3 regions of the Pseudomonas sp. UTLPPB19802 genome follow, and region 3 is predicted to be linked to each of the others. Evidence: predicted binding sites of a transcription regulator. Region 3 holds the regulator's gene; each other region holds the start of a gene.
What was found. Region 3 encodes FliA, which starts transcription of late flagellar genes. Its sites were predicted from a motif close to CTAAAGTTTNNNNNNNNNNNGCCGNTAA; they were not measured.

Region 1: a site for FliA is predicted at 2,007-2,034, ahead of flgM (flagellar biosynthesis anti-sigma factor FlgM). Genes of this name have one in related genera too.
Region 2: a site for FliA is predicted at 5,362-5,389, ahead of AC6I6U_RS30045 (methyl-accepting chemotaxis protein). Genes of this name have one in related genera too.

Annotation. Positions count from the first base shown of each region.
Region 1 covers NZ_AP048545.1:6,758,798-6,765,677, forward strand. Annotated here, with positions in the region: gene cheR (protein-glutamate O-methyltransferase CheR) at 1-80, opposite strand, end outside; gene AC6I6U_RS29740 (chemotaxis protein CheV) at 134-1,060, opposite strand; gene flgA (flagellar basal body P-ring formation chaperone FlgA) at 1,141-1,902, shown strand; gene flgM (flagellar biosynthesis anti-sigma factor FlgM) at 2,070-2,390, shown strand; gene AC6I6U_RS29755 (flagella synthesis protein FlgN) at 2,439-2,906, shown strand; gene AC6I6U_RS29760 (flagellar brake protein) at 3,002-3,745, shown strand; gene AC6I6U_RS29765 (MFS transporter) at 3,815-5,179, opposite strand; gene AC6I6U_RS29770 (glutamine synthetase family protein) at 5,250-6,491, opposite strand; gene AC6I6U_RS29775 (sensor histidine kinase) at 6,693-6,880, opposite strand, start outside.
Region 2 covers NZ_AP048545.1:6,818,293-6,825,172, reverse strand. Annotated here, with positions in the region: partial or broken gene AC6I6U_RS30075 (YciI family protein) at 1-61, shown strand, start outside; gene AC6I6U_RS30070 (SRPBCC family protein) at 127-618, shown strand; gene AC6I6U_RS30065 (LysR family transcriptional regulator) at 732-1,586, opposite strand; gene AC6I6U_RS30060 (multidrug/biocide efflux PACE transporter) at 1,676-2,107, shown strand; gene AC6I6U_RS30055 (inorganic phosphate transporter) at 2,288-3,895, opposite strand; gene AC6I6U_RS30050 (transporter) at 4,205-5,227, opposite strand; gene AC6I6U_RS30045 (methyl-accepting chemotaxis protein) at 5,506-6,880, shown strand, end outside.
Region 3 covers NZ_AP048545.1:6,360,693-6,367,572, reverse strand. Annotated here, with positions in the region: gene flhF (flagellar biosynthesis GTPase FlhF) at 1-877, shown strand, start outside; gene fleN (flagellar synthesis regulator FleN) at 999-1,832, shown strand; gene fliA (RNA polymerase sigma factor FliA) at 1,829-2,569, shown strand; gene AC6I6U_RS27820 (chemotaxis response regulator CheY) at 2,761-3,132, shown strand; gene AC6I6U_RS27815 (protein phosphatase CheZ) at 3,155-3,943, shown strand; gene AC6I6U_RS27810 (chemotaxis protein CheA) at 3,958-6,243, shown strand; gene AC6I6U_RS27805 (protein-glutamate methylesterase/protein-glutamine glutaminase) at 6,296-6,880, shown strand, end outside.

The DNA of each region.
Region 1 (6,880 bases), 400 kb from region 3:
TTGTTTTCACCGAGCAGAATGCCACAGGCCTTTTCCAGGAAGACCCGGAACTGTTCGAAATCCAAATTACCCGTAGACAATGGTGCCGCCTCTTAAATCGTCTGTAGCGCCAGGGACCATCGGTCCCCGGCTGTTATCCTGCAGCCTTGATCCGGTCAACCACCCGGGCCGCCAGGTCATCAGGTCGGAACTTGGCAAGGAAGTCATCGGCGCCGACCTTCTTCACCATCGCCTGGTTGAAAACCCCTGACAAGGAAGTATGCAGAGTGATGTGCAGCTTTTGCATGCGCGGATCGCTGCGAATCTCAGCAGTGAGGGTATAGCCGTCCATCTCGGGCATTTCAATGTCGGAGATCATCATGAGGAATTCCTCCTCCGGCTTCTTGCCCTCGTCGACCAGCTTGCGCAGGTAATCCAGTGCCTGCCGGCCGTCGTTCAGCGCCACCACCTCGACACCGACCGTCTGCAGGCAACGCGTGACCTGCTTGCGCGCCACCGACGAATCGTCGACGGTGAGCACACGCAGGGACACCGCCTTGGTTTGCGTCTCGACATCCACCACGCCCAGGGAAACCGACTCGGACATGGGCGAAACCTCGGCGAGGATCTTCTCCACGTCGATGATTTCCACCAACTGGTTGTCAATCCGCGTCACCGCCGTCAGGTAGTGATCACGTCCGGTCCCCTTGGGTGGCGGATGGATCTCTTCCCAGTTCATGTTGACGATGCGCTCCACCGACTTGACCAGGAACCCCTGGGTCTTGGTGTTGTACTCCGTAATGATCACGAACGGATTACTCTGATCCTTGAGTGCACCGGAACCGGTGGCCATTGCCAGATCGAGGATCGGAATGGTTGCTCCACGAATGTTCGCTACACCGCACACTACCGGATTGGACTTGGGCATCAGGGTCAGCTTGGGGCATTGCAGCACCTCGCGTACCTTGAACACGTTGATCCCGTAGAGCTGCTGTCCGTCGAGACGGAACAACAGCAACTCGAGGCGGTTCTGCCCCACCAGTTGCGTACGCTGGTTCACCGAATCCATCACACCAGCCATGACTGCCCTCTCTGATCAAAGCTTCACGATTCGACGCCCGTTCAGGCGCAAACGGCACGAGCCTTGCTTTTTATACCGTTATGAAAGCACAAACGACATTTTTTCGACGCCTTACATCACAGTACCGCAGATTACTCGCGGTAGTGTCGGTTTTATGCTGCCTGAACCCAAGCAACCCTGCTTTTGCGGAATCGGCGACCCTGCCTGATCAGCTTATCGGCGTGACCCAAGGCTTTCTTGAATTCACGGTAGAAGACTATCTGGCTACCAGTCAAACCGAAGGTCGCTACGAAATCCAGGTCAACCAACTAGACCCGCGCCTGCGCATGGCTGCCTGCGACAAGGAATTGACAGCCAGCCTCGAGAGCCCGGCAACCCCGATCGGCCGAGTCACCGTGAAGATCCGCTGCGAAGGCAGTTCGCCCTGGACGGTGTTCGTACCAGCCCAGGTCAAGCTGTTCCGCGACGTGGTCGTCACTACTCGCCCACTCAAGCGCGCCGGAATCATCGAGCCAGAAGACGTGGCCCTGCGTGAACGGGATATCAGTCTGATCAACCAGGGGTTCCTGACCTCGCCCGACCAGGCGATCGGGCAGAAACTTGTCCGACCAATGGTCATGGACCAGGTCATCACCCTGGTTCACCTGGAGCAGGCAGAAGTGGTGCGCAAGGGTGATCAGGTGGTCATCAGCGCGACGAGCGGTGGCCTGGTGGTCAAGATGCCCGGCGAAGCGCTCTCCGATGGCGGCCTGAACGAGCAGATCCGCATCAAGAACCTCAACTCGCAGCGGGTCATCAAGGCCCGGGTCACTGCCCCTGGTCAGGTGGAAGTGGCCTTATAGAGAAAAAAACCACTCTGTAGATAACTGGCGCCGAGCCAACACTTTTCCTAAACTGTGGCCCAGACAGGGCTACAGCCGAAATGCAGACTCATTTTCAGATGAGCCTAAAGTTTTTCCGGGTATGGCCGAAAACAAGGCAAGCGTCCAAATACCCAGAGGTTTTTATCATGGTCATCGATTTCAGTCGTTTGAATAACGCCCCGTCACTGACAGGCAGTACGCGCACCAGCGCCAACAAGGAAGCCGACGGCGCCGGCAAGTCTGCCGCCGTGAACAGCCAGGCCGATTCAGTCGGCCAGAGCGGGGAATCGGTACACCTCAGCAATGAGGCTCAGCAGTTGCAAAAGATCACTGACAAGCTGCAGCAGCAGCCTGTAGTCAACAGCGCCCGCGTGGCCGAGTTGAAACAGGCAATCGCCGATGGCAGCTACAAGGTCGATAGCAACCGAGTCGCAAGCAAACTGCTCAACTTCGAAGCCCAGCGCTAGGCATCTGCCGGCGCGAGGCTTTTGGACGCTTAAAACCCAAGGCCAGCCATGCACGACACCAATTTACTGCAACTGATCACCGAAGATTTTGCTCCAGCTCAAGATCTGCTTGAGCTGTTGCGCGCCGAATCGCTGGCGCTGCATGGTCGCAACATGGTCGAGCTCGAAGACATTCTGGCGCGCAAGCAAGCGTTGATCATCCTGTTGGAACAACATGGCCGCAAGCGCAGCCAGATTCTCGCCAGCCTCAACCTGCCCCTCAACCACTCCGGCCTGGAACAACTGGCCGCGCAGTCGAGCGTGGGTGCCGAGTTGCTGAGCCAGAGCGAAGAACTCACCCGTCTCCTGGCCGACTGCCAGGCTGCCAATGAACTCAATGGGCGCAATATCCAGGTTCAGCAAGCAACTACCGCAAATCAGTTGAAGATCCTGACCGGCGGCGAGCCACCCGCACTGTATGATGCCCGCGGCTCGACGGCGAGGCTTGCGAAGCCGCGCCCTCTGAGTCAGGCTTGACCCCGAACTGCTGCGCGCTCTATCCAAGGCGCGTATCATGCTGGCAAAATGCTGGCTTTGCGTGTAGTCGTATTTTGTCTGGAGATTGATGAACCGTGTCCAATGCCCCAAGCGCGGACGATGCTCCGCAGCCACCTAAGGTGCTAACCACGCCTCTGGAAATTTCCGCCAACCTGCGGATGCTGCAGGATAGCCATGACCCGTTGATCATCACGTTCCACGAACGTAGCCAGCGCTTCCAGAGTTTCGTCATCGATATCGACCGAGACGCTGGTACTCTGGCCCTGGACGAAATGATGCCGCGCGACGGCGAACGTTTCCTGGCGGCAGGCGAACCGTTCCGTGTCGAAGGTTTCCATGACGGCGTACGCATCACCTGGGAACAACCCCAGCCGATGACCGTGGACGAGACCAACGGATGCTACCGCGGGGCGATTCCCGAGGAAGTGGTCTACCACCAGCGCCGTAACGCGTTTCGCGCTGCCCTGAAACTCACCGCCCTGGTGAACATCGAAATGGGTGGCGACAAGCTCAAGGCACCGGTCAACGGCAAACTGCTGGACATCTCCGCCAGCGGTTGCAAGCTGCGTTTCGAAGGCGATATCTCCGACCGCCTGCAATTGGGCCAAGTCTACGAACGCTTTATCGCTGCCCTGCCCTTCGGCCCGATGACTGCTCCGGTGGAGTTGCGCCACCTGCACTTCGAAGAAAGGATCAACACCACCTTCGCCGGGGTACGCTTCCACAATATGAGCGGGCTGGTACAACGCCAGGTCGAGCGCTTCGTCTACCAACTGCAACGTGAAGCACGGCGTTTCGACAAGGACGACGACTACTGAGTCAGACGCTGCCTTCACCCAAGAAAAACGGGCCACTCTCATCAGGTGGCCCGTTTTTTATTCGCTCTCTCAATTGCTCGACTTGTTTGCCGGTTCCGGATCCGATTCATCGACCTGGGTAGCAGCCCCTGCCTGCGTCTCGGAGGGCTGAATATCGGCTGGCGGCGGTGTCACAGAGGTGTCGCACATCTGGTCCAGTACCACCTGCTCGTCGACCCGCGGATCGAGCGCCGCGCCAAGGGGCGACATGGCTTCCGGCATGACCACGTGCTGCAGCGGCGCATCCTCGACCTGGTGCAGGTTGGTCACGGCCTTTGGCCGGATACGCAATACCAGGACCAATGCGAAGAAGCTGAAGAACGCGTAGAGCATATGGCTGCCGAACAGCTTCATCAGCACCCCGGCCGCCAGCGGCCCGATGCTCGCACCAATGCCGTAGGTCATCAGCAACATGGCGGTCAGCGAAACACGGCGATCGCCCTCGATATGGTCATTGGAAAATGCTACCGCCAGCGGATACAGGCAGAACTGCAGCAGCGAAACCACGAATCCGGAGGCAAACAGCACCTCCATCGGCGCCGAGGAGAAGATCGCCAGCGGCAAGGACGCCAGCATCAGCAGCAGGGCGACGCTGCGGATCAGCACGGCCCGATCGTAGCGATCAGACAACCATCCCAGCGGCCACTGCACCAGGAAGCCGGCAAAGATGCAGCAGCCCATGAACAGACCGACCAGCTCGGTGGAAAGCCCCTGTTGAGCAGCATAGAGCGGCGCCAGGCCATAGAACGAGCCGACGATCAGCCCCGCACCCAATACGGTGGTCAGCGATTGCGGTACGCGCTTCATGAAGAAGCGTGGTTCCAGCGGAGCCGGATGCAGGGGTGCCGGGTGAATCCGCCGGGTCATGGCCACCGGTACCAGGCACAACGCAAAGCACAGTGCGACCAGCATCAGCAATTCGGGCCCGAGGGCCGGGTGCATGACCAGGATCAGTTGCCCGAGCACCAGGCCCAGATAGGAAGCGATCATGTAGCCACTGAAGACCAAACCGCGTTGCTTGGCCTCGGCCTGCTCGTTGAGCCAGCTCTCGATAACCATGTACTGGCACATCATGCCAAGGCCAACGATCATCCTCAGCAACAGCCAGGCCGGCAGCCAATTGATCAGGCCATGGCCCAGTACGGCGGCACCGACGATCCCGGCACAAGTGGCATAGGCCCGGATATGTCCGACGCGGGCAATCAGCCGGTGGCCGATCTTGCCGCCCAGCACCAGACCGAAGTAGTTGGCCGCCATCAAGGCGCCTACCCACAGGCCATCGACATGGTCGGCTGCCAGGCGCAGGGCAAGGTAGGTACTCAGAAGGCCCGAGCCGATCAGCATCATCAGCGAGGCGAAATACAGCGCTCTAAAGGATTTCCAGATTTGGCGCATTGACGTTCCTGGCGGCTCTTTGAATAAGATGTCGGGCTACCCGGAAGATAGCCCGATGCGGACGTTACGTCTAAGCCTGGGCGGCCAGAACACGGCGCTCCCAGGGGCTGATCTCATCGAGGTAGCTGGTCAACTCCATGGTCTTCGAAGCCACGTAGCCTTCGATGAACTCGGTGCCGAACAGTTCCTTGGCCAAGTGGCTGCGCTTGAGCCGCTCCAGGGCCGCATGCAGGGTGCAGGGCAGTGACAACTCATCCGCTACTTCGAACTCGCCCTGGATCGCCGGTGTCGGCTCCAGTTGCTGCTCGATACCGTGCAGGCCTGCGGCCAGGCTGGCGGCAATCGCCAGGTAAGGGTTGGCATCCGCTCCCGGCAGGCGGTTCTCCACGCGCCGTGCCACCGGCGAGCTGGCCGGGATACGCAGGCCGGCAGCCCGGTTGTCGTGGGACCAGCAGGCATTGTTCGGCGACGCGTACGGATGGCATAGACGCTGGTAGGAGTTGACGTTCGGCGCAAACAACGCGGTGAAGTCCGCCATGCACGCCTGCTGACCACCGATGAAATGACGGAACATTGCGGTCGGCTCGCCAGCGGCATCACTGAAGACGTTTTTGCCGCTGCCAATCTCCACCACGCTCTGGTGAATGTGCATCGAGCTGCCCGGCGTCTTCGCCAGCGGCTTGGCCATGCAGACCACGCTCAGGCCATGCTTGAGCGCCACCTCCTTGAGCAGGTGCTTGAACAGGAAGGTCTGGTCGGCCAGCAGCAGCGGATCGCCGTGCAACAGGTTGACCTCGAACTGGCTGACGCCCATCTCGTGCATGAACGTGTCGCGCGGCAACCCCAGTGCCGCCATGCTCGCATAGACCTCGTTGAAGAATGGACGCAGGCCATTATTGGAACTGACACTGAAGGCCGAGTAGCCGTCCTCGCGACGCCCATCGAGGCCGATAGGCGGCTGGAAAGGCTGGGTCGGGTCGGTATTGGGGGCGAATACGAAGAACTCCAGCTCGGTCGCCACCACTGGCGCCAGGCCACGAGCCGCATAACGAGCAATGACTGCCTTGAGCTGGCCACGGGTTGACAGACTGGAACTCTCGCCAGTCAGTTCATCGGCATCGCAGATCGCCAGGGCACGGGAGGGCTGGCTCCACGGCAGACGGTGGATCTGGCGCGGGTCGGCAATGAGGGCAAGGTCGCCGTCGTCGCTGCCGTAGAATCGCGCCGGCGGGTACCCGCCCATGATGCATTGCAGCAGCACGCCACGCGCCAGCTGCAGGCGCCGCCCTTCGAGAAAACCCTCGGCGGTCATCACCTTGCCACGCGGCACGCCATTGAGGTCGGGCGTGACACATTCAATCTCATCAATGCCGGTCAATCGCTGCGCGAGCGAGTTCTGGCCATCGGTCGTCATGACTCAATCCTTGTTGTTGTAGAGACCGCGAACGGCGGCCTGTACAAAATACGCACCAGCCGTTCGGGATTTCAAGCAGGAACGAGGAAAAAGACTGACTCAGGGGAGATAGAGCTTGAACAAGGCACCGCCGAGGGTGCCACCGTTGCCGAGTTCGATACGTCCGCGCACGCCGTTGCGCTCGTGCAGGGCTGCAATCCGAGCAGCGAAATACAGCCCCAGGCCGGTACTGCCTGTCGCCGAGTTGATACCCTGAACGTAGTCCGTCTGGCGTTCGAGCATCTGCG
Region 2 (6,880 bases), 460 kb from region 3:
TATTCCGGCGGCCCGCGTCGGCAGTGTTGAAGTCCGCCCGGTTCGGGAGTTGAATCTCTGATACACCGTGTCGGCACCGAGCCCGCTACGATGTCCCATAACAATAAAAGATAACGGAGCCCTGCCATGAGTAACCTGCCACTTCAGCCGGTGAGCGCAGAATACGAGCTGTCCATCAGCCGCTTGCTGGAGGCGCCCCGCAACCAGGTGTTCCGGGCCTGGACCGAACCCGACTTGCTCGCCCGCTGGTGGGGACCCCATGGGATGACCACGCCGGTCTGTGAAATGCAGTTGTGGGTCGGCGGGCTGTTTCGCACCGTCATGCGGGCGCCGGATGGTAGCGAATACCCCTATCAGGGCGTATTCCTGGAGATCGCCGCACCCGAGCGGATCGTTTTCACCGACGCGTTCGCCCCCGGCTGGACACCGACCGGCAAACCCTTCATGACCGCGCGGATCACGCTGCAGGAAGTGCCGGGCGGCACCCTCTACACTGCCAGTGCGATGCATTGGAGCGCGGCCGAGCGCGACAGCCACGAGCAGATGGGCTTTCATCAGGGCTGGGGTGAAAGCCTCGACCGGCTGGCCCTGCTGCTCGAGCAGGGGCTGCCGGATTGACCGATATTGCCGAGGACTGCGGCTGGGTCGAGCGGGCGCTGCAAGTGACGCGACAGAAGCCGGAGCAGCGCTTCATTCGTGAGTGCTTGGAGGCGTTGGAAGGGTAGCTCCTGTCACTCCAGCATCTTCTCCAGCAGCCAACTGCCCGCCGGCCCCGGAGGATACAGGCGCGACCAGAGGGCATCGACCGCCACCGGTCTTGGCCAGCCCCGTACCTGCAATTGCACCAGCGAGCCCCCGGCAAAACGTTCCACCAGCCAGCGTGGCAACGGCGCCCAGCCCACCCCGCGCTGGGCCATTTCCAGCAGCATCAGGTAACTCGACGCCGACCAGACCTGCCCTTGGGCAGGATTTTCGTAAGGCTTGACGATGGATGCCAGGCGTAATTCGCGATGTTGCTGCAACGCCGTCTGGTCGACCCTTGCCCGGCTGGCCAATGGATGGTCGCGATGGACGAACACAGCGAGCTCGGTGCGCTCATCGACGGTGGCGCTGCTCAGGTCCGGCGGGTAGCTGTCCTGCCTTTCGGCGAAGGCCACCTGGGCCCGGCCCTGTTGCACCAGTTCCACCAGGTCGGCGCACTCGGCAATCAGGCACTCCAGTTCAAGGTCCGGATAACGCTCGGCAAATCCGCTGAGGGCCGCTTCGAAACGATCCGACTGATAGGTGTCGGAGATCACCACGGTCAGCTTCGGTTCCAGCCCCTGGGCTAACTGGCTGGCGGCCATTTCCAGGCGATTGCTGGCGGCGAGGATATCCTCGGCCTTGCGTAGCATCACGTGGCCGGCAGCGGTCAGGCCGGGCTTGCGGGTGCTGCGATCGAACAGCTCGAAACCCAGGTCGATCTCCAGGCCGGCAATGGCTGCGCTGATGGTTGACTGGCTCTTGCCCAGTTTGCGCGCGGCGGCGGAAAAGGAGCCGAGGGTGGCGGCCTGGACAAAGGCCTGGAGAACTTCGTTGGAAGCCATGAACTATCGCCTTGATCGATGGTAATCGACTTTTAGTATCTGGTTGAGTGGCGATAATCACAAGCCTCGACATTCCGCAGGAGCCCGCCATGAGCATCAGCAAGTCTTTTACCGAACGTGTTTTCCAGGCCATCGGCTTCGAGTTTTTTGCCGTGGTGCTCTGCACTCCGCTGTTTGCCTGGGTGATGAGCAAGCCGCTGCTGGACATGGGCGTGGTCACGGTAGCCAACTGCTTCATTGCCCTGGGTTGGAACGTGCTGTTCAACGGCCTGTTCGACCGGCTGCGCGAGCGCCTGGCCCTGGCGCAGAATGGCTGGACCCGGTTGTTGCACGCGCTGTTGTTCGAGGGCGGGCTGATCGTGGTCAGCGTACCGCTGGTGGCATGGTGGCTGGATCTGAGCCTGCTGTCGGCGCTGTTGCTGGATATCGGCGTGCTGCTGTTTTTCCTGCCGTACACCTACCTCTACCACTGGGGCTATGATCTGCTGCGCGAGCGCTTGCTGCAACGGCGCATGGCTTGAGGCGTTCAGCAGGCAGAATGGAGCCAGGCCGCTGGGTGCGTCGCTGCTGGATGCCAGGTAACCAACGGTGACGTGTGTGCATGGACTGGCTGGTGCAGGTGCTGCACGACGCCAATGACGACGTGAAATGACGAGCCCCACCGTGAGGGTGGGGTTCGTGGGCATTGCTCAAGGGTGGGTTCAGAACAGCTTGGTGAACAGCCAGTACAGGCTGCCCGACAGCAGGATCGCTGCCGGCAGGGTCAACACCCAGGCCATCGCCAGGTTGCGGATGGTCTTCATCTGCAGGCCGCCACCGTTGGCGACCATGGTCCCGGCCACGCCTGAAGACAGCACATGGGTGGTCGATACCGGCAGGCCGTACATGTCGGCCGCGCCGATGGTCACCATGGCGACCATTTCCGCCGAGGCGCCCTGGGCGTAGGTCAGGTGGCTCTTGCCGATCTTCTCGCCGACGGTGACCACGATCCGCTTCCAGCCGACCATGGTGCCGAGGCCGAGGGCGATGGCCACGGCGATTTTCACCCACAGCGGGATGAAGCGCGTGGCGCCGTCGATCTGCTGCTTGAACAGTTGCAGCTTGCCCTGGGTGTCGGCGTCGAAGTTGCCGACCTTGTTCTTGTCCATCAGGCGGATGGCTTCGGAACTCAGGTACATGTCGTTGCGCACGTTGCCCATGGCCTCGGCCGGCACCTTGGCCAGCGAGCCATAGCCCTTCACTTCGTCACCGATCTGGCCGGCCAGGGCCGCAAGGGACGGGACCAGCGCCGGGTTGGCCTGCTGGGTGCGGATGTATTCGGTGAGCACCGGGCGCGGATCGGCCGGCGCCGGCTGCGGTGCCGCCTTGACCAGCGCGGCCTGGGTGACCTCGGCGACGGCGGCGAATTGCAGGGCCTGTTCAGCCGGCATGGTGCGGTTCAGCGCGTAGGCCATCGGCAGGGTGCCGACCAGGATCAGCATGATCAGGCCCATGCCTTTCTGCCCATCGTTGGAACCGTGGGCAAAGGATACGCCGGTGCAGGTCAGGATCAGCAGGCCACGAATCCACCACGGTGGCGGCTCGTTGCCCTTGGGCGCCTTGTACAGCGCGCGGTTTTTCACGAACAGGCGCAGCGCTACCAGCAGCAGGGCGGCCAGGGCGAAACCGATGAGCGGGGACAACAGCAGGGCGTAGCCGATCTTGGTCACCTGGCTCCAGTCCACGCCGCTGGTACCGTCGCGGCCGTGCATCAGGGCGTTGGCCACGCCGACACCGATGATCGAACCGATCAGGGTGTGCGACGACGAGGCCGGCAGGCCCAGCCACCAGGTGCCGAGGTTCCACAGGATGGCGGCGATCAGCAGGGCGAAGATCATCGCGAAGCCGGAGGACGATCCGACCTGCAGGATCAGCTCCACCGGCAGCAGGGCGATGATGCCGAAGGCCACTGCGCCGCTGGACAGCAGCACGCCGAGGAAGTTGAAGCAGCCGGACCAGACCACGGCGAAGTGCGGCGGCAGCGAGTGGGTGTAGATCACGGTGGCCACGGCGTTGGCGGTGTCGTGGAAGCCGTTGACGAATTCGAAGCCCAGGGCGATCAGCAGGGCGACACCGAGTAGCAGGAAGGGTGTCCAGGTGGTGACGACGGTGCCGAACTCGTGCATGTCGTGCACGAGGCTGTAGGCGGTGAACAACAGGCCGACGGCCAGCAGCGCGAAGAAGATCACGGCGGTAAAGACGCGAGGTTTGCTTTCCAGCTGCGGCCTGCCGTCGGCGGCGGACGCAGCGGTCAATGAGGGGGTAGCCATGCCTGAAATCCTGTTTGGGAACGGGTATCGGCCATGATCATTGCTAAATGTTACAGAGAAGCTGCCACAGATCAGTACCCGGAGATTTTGCCGTGCCGCTGGTCTGCCTGATTGGGTGGTGGTGGTGGTGGTGGTGAAGGCCAGTGTGGCGAGCGGGCTTGCCCGCGCTGGGCCGCGAGGCGGCCCCAGGCCCGGATGACTCGGTGTCCCTGAAATAACGCGGCGTGTGGTTTTACGGCTGCCTGGCAGCCGAGCGCGGCGGTGCGGCGTTCCGACAAGCCCGCTCGCCACAGCGTTTATCCGGCCATTTTAATAATCCTGCCGTTTACGAAACGCCCAGCGGCCCGCCAGCAAGGTGAAGGTCGCCACCAGCGCCACCAGTATCCAGAAACCCTCCGGGTCGCCGGCCAGCGGAATGCCGCCAACGTTCATGCCGAAGAAGCCGGCGATGATGTTGATCGGCAGGGCCAGCACCGTGACCACCGTCAGGGTGAACAGGGTCCGGTTGGTCTGTTCGTTGACGTTGGCGGCGATCTCTTCCTGCAGCAGCTTGATCCGCTCGCCGAGGGCTTCGAGGTCGCTGAGGATCAGCGAGAACTCTTCGGTGGACTTGCGCAGTTCCTTGACGTCTTCCTTCTGCAGCCACTGTGGCGGGCGATTGAGCAACCGCAGCAGCGAGCCCGGCTCCAGTGCCAGCAGCCGTTGCAGGCGCACCAGCACCCGACGCATGGCGCCCAGTTCCGCGCGGTTGTTGCTCACGCGCAGGGACAGCAACTGGTCTTCGATCTGGTCGACGCTGAGGGTAGTCTTGCGCACGATCTGGGTCAGTACTTCACCCTGGTCGCGCAGCAGGTGCACCAGCAATTCCAGTGGTGAGCGGAAGCGTTCGCCGGCCTTGACCGAGGAACGCAGTTTATCGACCGAATGCAGGGGTTGCAGGCGGGCGCTGATCAGCAGTTTGCTGCGGGCACAGACCCACAGGGTGGAGACATCCGAGGAGGTCATGTTGCCCAGGTTGAACACCACGTCGTTGACCACCGCCAGCAAGGCGTTGTCGACATGTTCGATACGGGTCGAGCGAGAGCCTTCGTGCAGGGCTTCGAAGAATTCGTCGGGCAGCGACAGGTGGGTCTTCATCCAGCGTTCGCAGGCCGCATGGGCCAGGTTCAGGTGCAGCCAGAGAAAATCCTCGGGATCTTCGGGCTGTTGCAGGCATTTCAGGGCGGTGGCGGAATCGATTTCCTCCCCGCGCTCACCGGCACGAAAGCGAAAACCGTAAAGCAGGCCGAACAGGTCCGGATCGCGGTGACTTTGGTCAAGGCTGTGATTCATGGAGGCTCGCTGAAATGAAGCGCCCGAAACATTCTTTTACAGGTTCGCTTGAGCCGCATCATCTCAAGGCTTTTTGACAGTTTTGTTACGGGTTGATGGGCGATTTCAGCAACGATGACCGGTGGTCGGGTTGCCTCAAGCCGCGCGCTGGCTTGCCGATGGCAGGGGTGTAAGCTGCTGCGCTTTTTTGGCCACAAGCCATGATGTCGCTGACAGGGATGTTTCGACTGCTCGCACTCCTGACCGGAGTGCCCAATCCCTGTTCAGAGATGCCGACAATGCTGCAAAAATCCTTGAGAGCCCAGACCCTCGCACTACTGAGCGGAAGCCTGTTGGCGATGTTGCTGATTGCCTTGACCTGCTTCCAGTTCCTTTCCAACGGTGTCCATGGCTATCGGGAGCTGATTGAAGGTCCGTTGCGCGCTTCGCAGTTGGTGGATGAAGCCAACCTGCGTTTCAAGGAGCAGGTGCAGGAGTGGAAGAACGTCCTGCTGCGCGGCAAGCAACCCCAGGACATGAACCAGTACTGGCGCCAGTTCGAGGATCGCCAGCGTGACGTGCAGGATATCCTCGGCCGCCTGGCGGCCCAGCCAGGGATCGACAGCAGCCTGAAGTCCCAGGTCGAAAGACTGCGCGACGAGCATCGCCAGCTCGGCCTGGCCTACCAGAAGGGCCGTGATGCCTACGTTGCCGCGGGCGGTGATCCGAGCGCCGGCGACCAGGCGGTCAAGGGTGTGGACCGCGCCGCCAGCGAGCAGATGAGTGTGCTGGTCAGCCAGTTGCGCAAGGCCAGCGATGCGCAATCGAGCGCCATCAGCGAGGCGGCCGCGCGCACCGTTTGGATCGGCCTGGTGGTGATGCTGGTGTCCGGGCTGCTGATCGCGCTGCTGAGCCTGTGGCTGGTCAACCGCAACCTGGTCGAGCCGATCAGCCGTCTGATCGATTACGTGGCCCAACTGAGCCACGGCAAATTCGCCGAGCGCGTGGCCAGCGATCGTCAGGATGAGTTGGGGCGCCTGGCCACTGCGGCCAATACCCTGAGAGATTTTCTCGCCGATACGTTCAATCGCCTCAAGCTCAGCACCTCGAACCTGGACAGTGCCAGTGGCGAGCTGAATGCCATTGCCGCACTGATGGCCGCCGGCACCCATGAACAATTTGAACGAACCGACCAGGTTGCCACGGCGATGACCGAGATGTCCGCCACGGCCCAGGAAGTTGCCCGTCACGCCGCAGCTGCGGCTGGTGCCGCCGACGAGGCCGATCGCTCGGCGCAGCAGGGCGAACAGGTGATGCAGTCGACTATCCAGACCATCACCCGCATGCGTACCGAAATCACCACTACCGCTACGGTCATTCGCCAGTTGGAAAGCGACAGTGGGCGGATCGGCAAGGTACTCGAGGTGATCCGCGGGATCGCCGAGCAGACCAACCTGCTGGCGCTCAATGCCGCGATCGAAGCAGCCCGGGCGGGTGAAGCCGGACGTGGTTTTGCGGTGGTCGCCGATGAGGTGCGCAGCCTGGCGCAACGTACCGCAGCGTCGATCCTGGAGATCAACCAGATCATCCAGTCGGTGCAGACCGGTGCGGTGGATGCGGCCCAGGCCATCGAGGGCGGCCAGGCCCGCAGTGATGAAAGTGTCGAGCAGGTGA
Region 3 (6,880 bases):
GGGCTCGCTGGCCTGGAACCAGTTGCAGGGTCGTCAACCGGAGCAGGCCAACCTGTGGCGGCGCTTGCAGCGTATCGGCCTGTCCGGTCCGCTGTCGCGCGACCTGCTGGCGCTGACCACCGAGATCCAGGAGCCGCGCCAGGCCTGGCGCATGCTGCTGGCGCACCTGGCGCGGATGATCGTCACGCCGGAGATCGAACCGCTCGAAGAGGGGGGCGTGATCGCCATGGTCGGCCCCGCCGGCATGGGCAAGACCACCACGCTGGCCAAGCTGGCGGCGCGCTACGTACTCAAGTACGGCGCACAGAACATTGCGCTGGTCAGCATGGACAGCTTCCGTATCGGCGCCCAGGAGCAACTCAAGACCCTGGGGCGGATTCTCAACGTGTCGGTGACCCACGTCGACCCTGGCCAGTCCCTGGCCCAGGCGCTCGATCCGCTGCTGCGCAAGCGCGTGGTGCTGATTGATACCGCCGGCCTGCAAGCCAGCGACCCGGCCTTGCGCATGCAGTTGGAAAGCCTGGCCGGTCGCGGGATCAAGGCGAAGAATTATCTGGTCCTGGCCACGACCAGCCAGAAGCAGGTGCTCACCGCCGCCTATCACAGCTACAAGCGCTGTGGCCTGGCCGGTTGCATCCTGACCAAGTTGGATGAGACGGCGAGCCTCGGCGAGGTGCTGAGCCTGGCCATCAGCCATGAACTGCCGGTGGCCTATCTGACCGATGGCCCGAGGATTCCGGACGATCTGCATTTGCCGCGTCGCCACCAGCTGGTGAGCCGCGCGGTCAGCGTGCAAATGCAGGAAGAACCCAGCGAAGAGGCCATGGCCGATATGTTCGCTGACATCTACCACAGCCCCTCCAAGCGAGTGGGGTGAGGTAACCATGAAGACGTTGCAACGCATCTACATCGATGGTCTGCCAGGCATCAGTTTCCTTCGGGAAAGCGCAGCCAGTTATGTGGCCTTCCGTCTAAGCAAGACAAGGTAAGAAGAGAACATGGGCAGCATGCATCCCGTACAGGTGATTGCGGTGACCGGCGGCAAGGGTGGCGTCGGAAAGACTAACGTGTCGGTGAACTTGTCCCTGGCACTGGCTGAGCTTGGCCGGCGTGTCATGCTGCTGGATGCCGATCTGGGGCTGGCGAACGTCGACGTCCTGCTGGGGCTGACCCCGAAAAGGACCCTGGCCGATGTGGTCGAGGGCCGCTGCGAGTTGCGTGACGTGATGCTGCAAGGGCCTGGCGGGATTCGCATCGTGCCGGCGGCCTCCGGGACCCAGAGCATGGTCAATCTCAATCCGGCGCAGCACGCCGGCCTGATCCAGGCGTTCAGTGATATCGGCGACAATCTCGACGTGCTGGTGATCGACACCGCTGCGGGTATTGGTGACTCGGTAGTCAGTTTTGTCCGCGCGGCCCAGGAAGTGTTGCTGGTGGTCTGCGATGAGCCGACCTCGATCACCGACGCCTATGCGCTGATCAAGTTGCTCAATCGCGATTACGGCATGAGTCGTTTCCGGGTGCTGGCCAACATGGCCCAGAGCCCGCAGGAAGGTCGCAATCTGTTCGCCAAGTTGACCAAGGTCACGGATCGCTTCCTGGACGTCGCCCTACAATACGTGGGCGCCGTTCCCTATGACGAATGCGTTCGCAAGGCCGTGCAAAAGCAGCGTGCGGTCTACGAGGCTTTCCCACGTTCGAAATGCGCCCTGGCGTTCAAGGCTATCGCGCAGAAGGTCGATACCTGGCCGTTGCCCGCGAACCCTCGTGGGCATCTGGAATTCTTCGTCGAACGTCTGGTACTTCAAACGAGTGCGGGACCGGTGCTATGACTGCAAGTGGCTATCGCATGTATTCCAAATCCTCGCGTGACAGCCAGTATGAATTGATCGAGCGTTACGCGCCCCTGGTCAAGCGGATCGCTTATCACCTGCTGGCGCGGCTGCCGGCCAGTGTTCAGGTCGAAGACCTGATCCAGGCCGGCATGATCGGTTTGCTCGAAGTCTCGACCAAATATGATTCGGGCAAGGGTGCGAGTTTCGAGACCTATGCCGGTATCCGCATCCGTGGCGCGATGCTCGACGAGGTGCGCAAGGGGGACTGGGCGCCGCGCTCGGTGCACCGCAATACCCGCATGGTCAGCGACGCAATTCGCTCAATTGAAGCGAAAACCGGTCGCGACGCTAAAGATCATGAGGTTGCAGCCGAACTCCAATTGAGTCTCGATGATTATTACGGGATTTTGAACGATACCTTGGGCAGCCGACTGTTCAGTTTCGACGACCTGTTGCAGGACGGCGAGCATGAAGGGTTGCATGAGGATGGCGCGAGCGCTCATCTCGAACCGTCGCGCGACCTGGAGGATGAACGCTTCCAGGCCGCACTGGCGGACGCGATTGCCAATTTGCCGGAGCGTGAGCGGCTGGTCTTGTCGCTGTACTATGACGAGGAACTGAACCTCAAGGAAATCGGTGAGGTGCTGGGGGTCAGCGAGTCGCGAGTCAGCCAGTTGCATAGCCAGTGCGCAGCCCGTTTGCGGGGGCGTTTGGGAGAGTGGCGAGCGCGTTGACGGGGCAGTGTGTGGGGACACTGCGAACGAGACCGATGCGGCGTGTGACGGTGCATCGGTGGCTCGGCCGGTTGTGGTTTCCATGCAGTAGGGTACAAAGCCTTGTCGAGTGTTGTGCCGAATTGATTTAACAGCGCGTCCAGGTGCTGAAACGCGTTTAAGACTGCTTGGAGGTCGAATTGAACAAGAACATGAAAATCCTCATTGTTGATGACTTTTCAACGATGCGGCGGATCATCAAAAACCTGTTGCGTGACCTCGGGTTCACCAACACTGTCGAGGCCGATGACGGTACCACCGCCATTCCGGTGCTCAATAGTGGCAGCATCGACTTTCTGGTCACCGACTGGAACATGCCCGGCATGACCGGCATCGATCTGCTGCGCCACGTACGTGCCGACGAGAAGCTCAAGCATCTGCCGGTCCTCATGGTCACGGCCGAAGCCAAGCGCGAGCAGATCATCGAGGCTGCCCAGGCGGGTGTGAACGGTTATGTGGTCAAACCATTCACGGCCCAGGCGTTGAAAGAGAAGATCGAGAAGATCTTCGAACGCATCGGTTGATGAAGTCCGCCACGGGGGCGCTATGGAGCACAACGAATCTTCTCTGGGCGATTTTGAATCGACCCTGAAAAAACATGCCCGCGAACTGGTCGAAAGCCTTGAAAAAGGCCGCTTCGGCGACGCGGTGCAAATGATCCATGAGCTGAACCAGACCCGTGACCGCGGCCTGTATCTGGAAGTCGGCAAGCTGACCCGCGAGCTGCACAGTGCGATCGTCAATTTCCAGATCGATCCCACCATGCCGCAAGCCGAGGAAGTCTCGCAGATCACCGACGCCACCGAGCGCCTGTCCTATGTGGTCAGGCTGACCGAGGCGGCGGCCAATCGCACCATGGACCTGGTGGAGAGCGCGACGCCGCGGGTCAATGGCCTGAATGACGAAGCCAAGGCGCTGAGCGCCGACTGGGGGCGCTTCATGCGCCGCGAGGTCGGTGCCGAGGAATTTCGCGCATTGGCCCGGCGAGTCGACAGTTTCCTGACGCGCAGCGAGCAGGAGACCCAGGCCGTCTCGAGCGATCTCAACGACATCCTGCTGGCCCAGGACTATCAGGATCTGACCGGCCAGGTGATCAAGCGTGTCACGCACATGGTCACCGAGGTCGAGAGCAACCTGCTCAAGCTGGTGCTGATGGCCAGCCAGGTGGATCGCTTTGCCGGTATCGAACATGACCGCGAAGCCATCCTCGCGCAAAAAGATCCACAAAAACAAATGGCAAAGGGTGAAGGTCCGCAGATTCATGCCGATAAACGTGAAGACGTTGTGTCCGGCCAGGACGATGTCGACGATTTGCTTTCCAGCCTTGGATTCTAGGAGCACCCATACACATGAGCTTCGGCGCCGATGAAGAGATCCTTCAGGATTTCCTGGTTGAGGCCGGCGAGATTCTTGAGCAACTGTCCGAACAACTGGTCGAGCTGGAAAGCCGGCCGGACGATGCGGATCTGCTCAATGCCATTTTTCGCGGTTTTCACACTGTAAAAGGGGGCGCCGGCTTCCTCCAGCTCAATGAGCTGGTGGAGTGCTGTCACATCGCCGAGAACGTGTTCGACATCCTGCGCAAGGGTGAGCGTCGCGTTGACGCGGAGCTGATGGACGTGGTCCTGGAAGCGCTGGACGCGGTCAACGGCATGTTCGGTCAAGTGCGCGAGCGCAGCCCGATCACTCCCGCGACTCCTGAGCTGCTGGCGGCATTGTCGCGTCTGGCGGAACCTGCCGGGGCAGAACCTGCGCCCGAGCCGGTGGCCGAGGTCGCGGTAGCTGAGCCTGAGCCGGTCGCCGAAAGCCCGTCGGGTGATATTACCGACAATGAATTCGAACAACTGCTCGACTCGCTCGACGGTGCCGAGGCCGATGCGCCCAAGGCGGCCGCTGCGGAAGGTGAGGCCGAGAGTGATGAAATCACCGACGCCGAGTTCGAGTCGCTGCTCGACCAGTTGCATGGCAAGGGCCAGTTCGCGCCCGACGCTGTCGCGACGCCAGCATCCGCCGCAGCCCCTGCGGCAGCCCCGGCGGCGGGTGAAGCACCCGACAACGGCGATATTACCGATGACGAGTTCGAAGCCCTGCTCGATCAGTTGCACGGCAAGGGATCGTTCAAGGTCGAGGGTATCGACACCGGTGCTGCCGCCGCCCAGGCTGCGGAAGTCACCGGAGCTTCCGGTGGTGACCTGATCACCGACCAGGAATTCGAGTCGCTGCTCGACGAGCTGCACGGCAAGGGCAAGTTCTCCGAAGTGGCCGCGACGGCGGCTGCTCCCGTGGCGGCCAAGCCCGCCGCTGCTGCGACCCCTGCCGCCGCTGCAGCACCGGCCGCCAAGACGCCGGCGGCAGCACCCACGCCAGCCGCCAAGGCTCCGGCTGCCGCCTCTGCGGCACCGGCTCCAGCTCGTGCGCCGGCTCCTGCCGCGGCCGGTGGTGGCGAAAAACCGGCGGCCAGTGAAGCGGAAACCACCGTACGGGTCGACACCGCGCGCCTTGACGAGATCATGAACATGGTCGGCGAGCTGGTGCTGGTGCGTAACCGCTTGGTGCGCCTCGGGCTCAACAGCGGCGACGAAGCCATGTCCAAGGCGGTGTCCAACCTCGACGTGGTGACTGCCGACCTGCAGACCGCGGTGATGAAGACCCGCATGCAGCCGATCAAGAAGGTCTTCGGCCGCTTCCCGCGCCTGGTTCGTGACCTGGCACGGCAACTGAAGAAAGAAATCAACCTGGAACTGGTGGGTGAAGAAACCGACCTCGACAAGAACCTCGTCGAGGCCCTGGCCGACCCGTTGGTCCACTTGGTGCGCAACTCGGTCGACCACGGTATCGAGGAACCGGCCGACCGCGAGGCGATGGGCAAGGCGCGCAGCGGTCGGGTAGTGCTCTCGGCCGAACAGGAAGGCGACCACATCCTGCTGTCGATTTCCGATGACGGCAAGGGCATGGACGCCGACGTGTTGCGCAGCATCGCCGTGAAGAAAGGCCTGATGGACAAGGATGCAGCCGACCGCCTGAGCGAGACCGACTGCTTCAACCTGATCTTCGCCCCGGGCTTCTCGACCAAGACCGAGATCTCCGACGTGTCGGGCCGCGGCGTGGGCATGGACGTGGTGAAGACCAAGATCGCCCAGCTCAACGGCACCATCAACATCTACTCGACCAAGGGCAAGGGCTCGAAGATCGTCATCAAGGTCCCGCTGACCCTGGCGATCATGCCGACCCTGATGGTGATGCTCGGCAACCAGGCCTTTGCGTTCCCGCTGGTCAACGTCAACGAGATATTCCACCTCGACCTGTCGCGCACCAACGTGGTCGACGGCCAGGAAGTGGTGATCGTACGCGACAAGGCGTTGCCGCTGTTCTATCTCAAGCGCTGGCTGGTCAGCTCCGCGGCTCACGAAGAGCAGCGCGAAGGCCACGTGGTGATCCTTTCCGTGGGCACTCAACGCATCGGCTTTGTCGTCGATCAATTGGTTGGCCAGGAGGAAGTGGTAATCAAGCCACTGGGCAAAATGCTGCAGGGAACCCCGGGCATGTCGGGCGCCACCATTACCGGTGACGGTCGCATCGCGCTGATTCTCGATGTGCCGAGCATGCTCAAGCGTTACGCCGCACGGCGTATTTGATTCCGGTTCGGCGGCAGGACATGAGTCCGCCGCCAGGCCTAACGGAGTGTTTATGGTAGTCAAGGTCCTGGTGGTGGATGACTCGGGTTTTTTCCGCCGCCGCGTCTCGGAAATCCTTTCGGCGGATACGAGCATCCAGGTCGTCGGTACGGCGACCAACGGTAAAGAAGCCATTGATCAGGCGCTGGCGCTCAAGCCGGACGTGATCACCATGGACTACGAGATGCCAATGATGGACGGCATCACGGCGGTGCGGCATATCATGCAGCGCTGTCCGACGCCGGTGCTGATGTTTTCCTCCCTGACCCACGAAGGCGCCCGCGTCACGCTTGACGCTCTGGATGCCGGTGCGGTGGATTTCCTGCCGAAGAACTTCGAAGACATCTCGCGCAACCCAGAGAAGGTCAAGCAACTGCTGTGTGAGAAGGTTCACAGCATCTCGCGCAGCAACCGTCGTTTCAGCAGCTACAGCGCCCCGGCACCGCACCCCACTGCGGCGCCTGCTCCCGCGCCGTCCGGCACCAGCAGTTTTTCCAGCAGCCATGCCCCGGCTCCCGCTCCGGCCCGTACCACGCCGGTCGCCAGCCGTACCCCGGCGGCCGCTCCGACGACCTCGGGAACACCCAAGCGCAAGGCC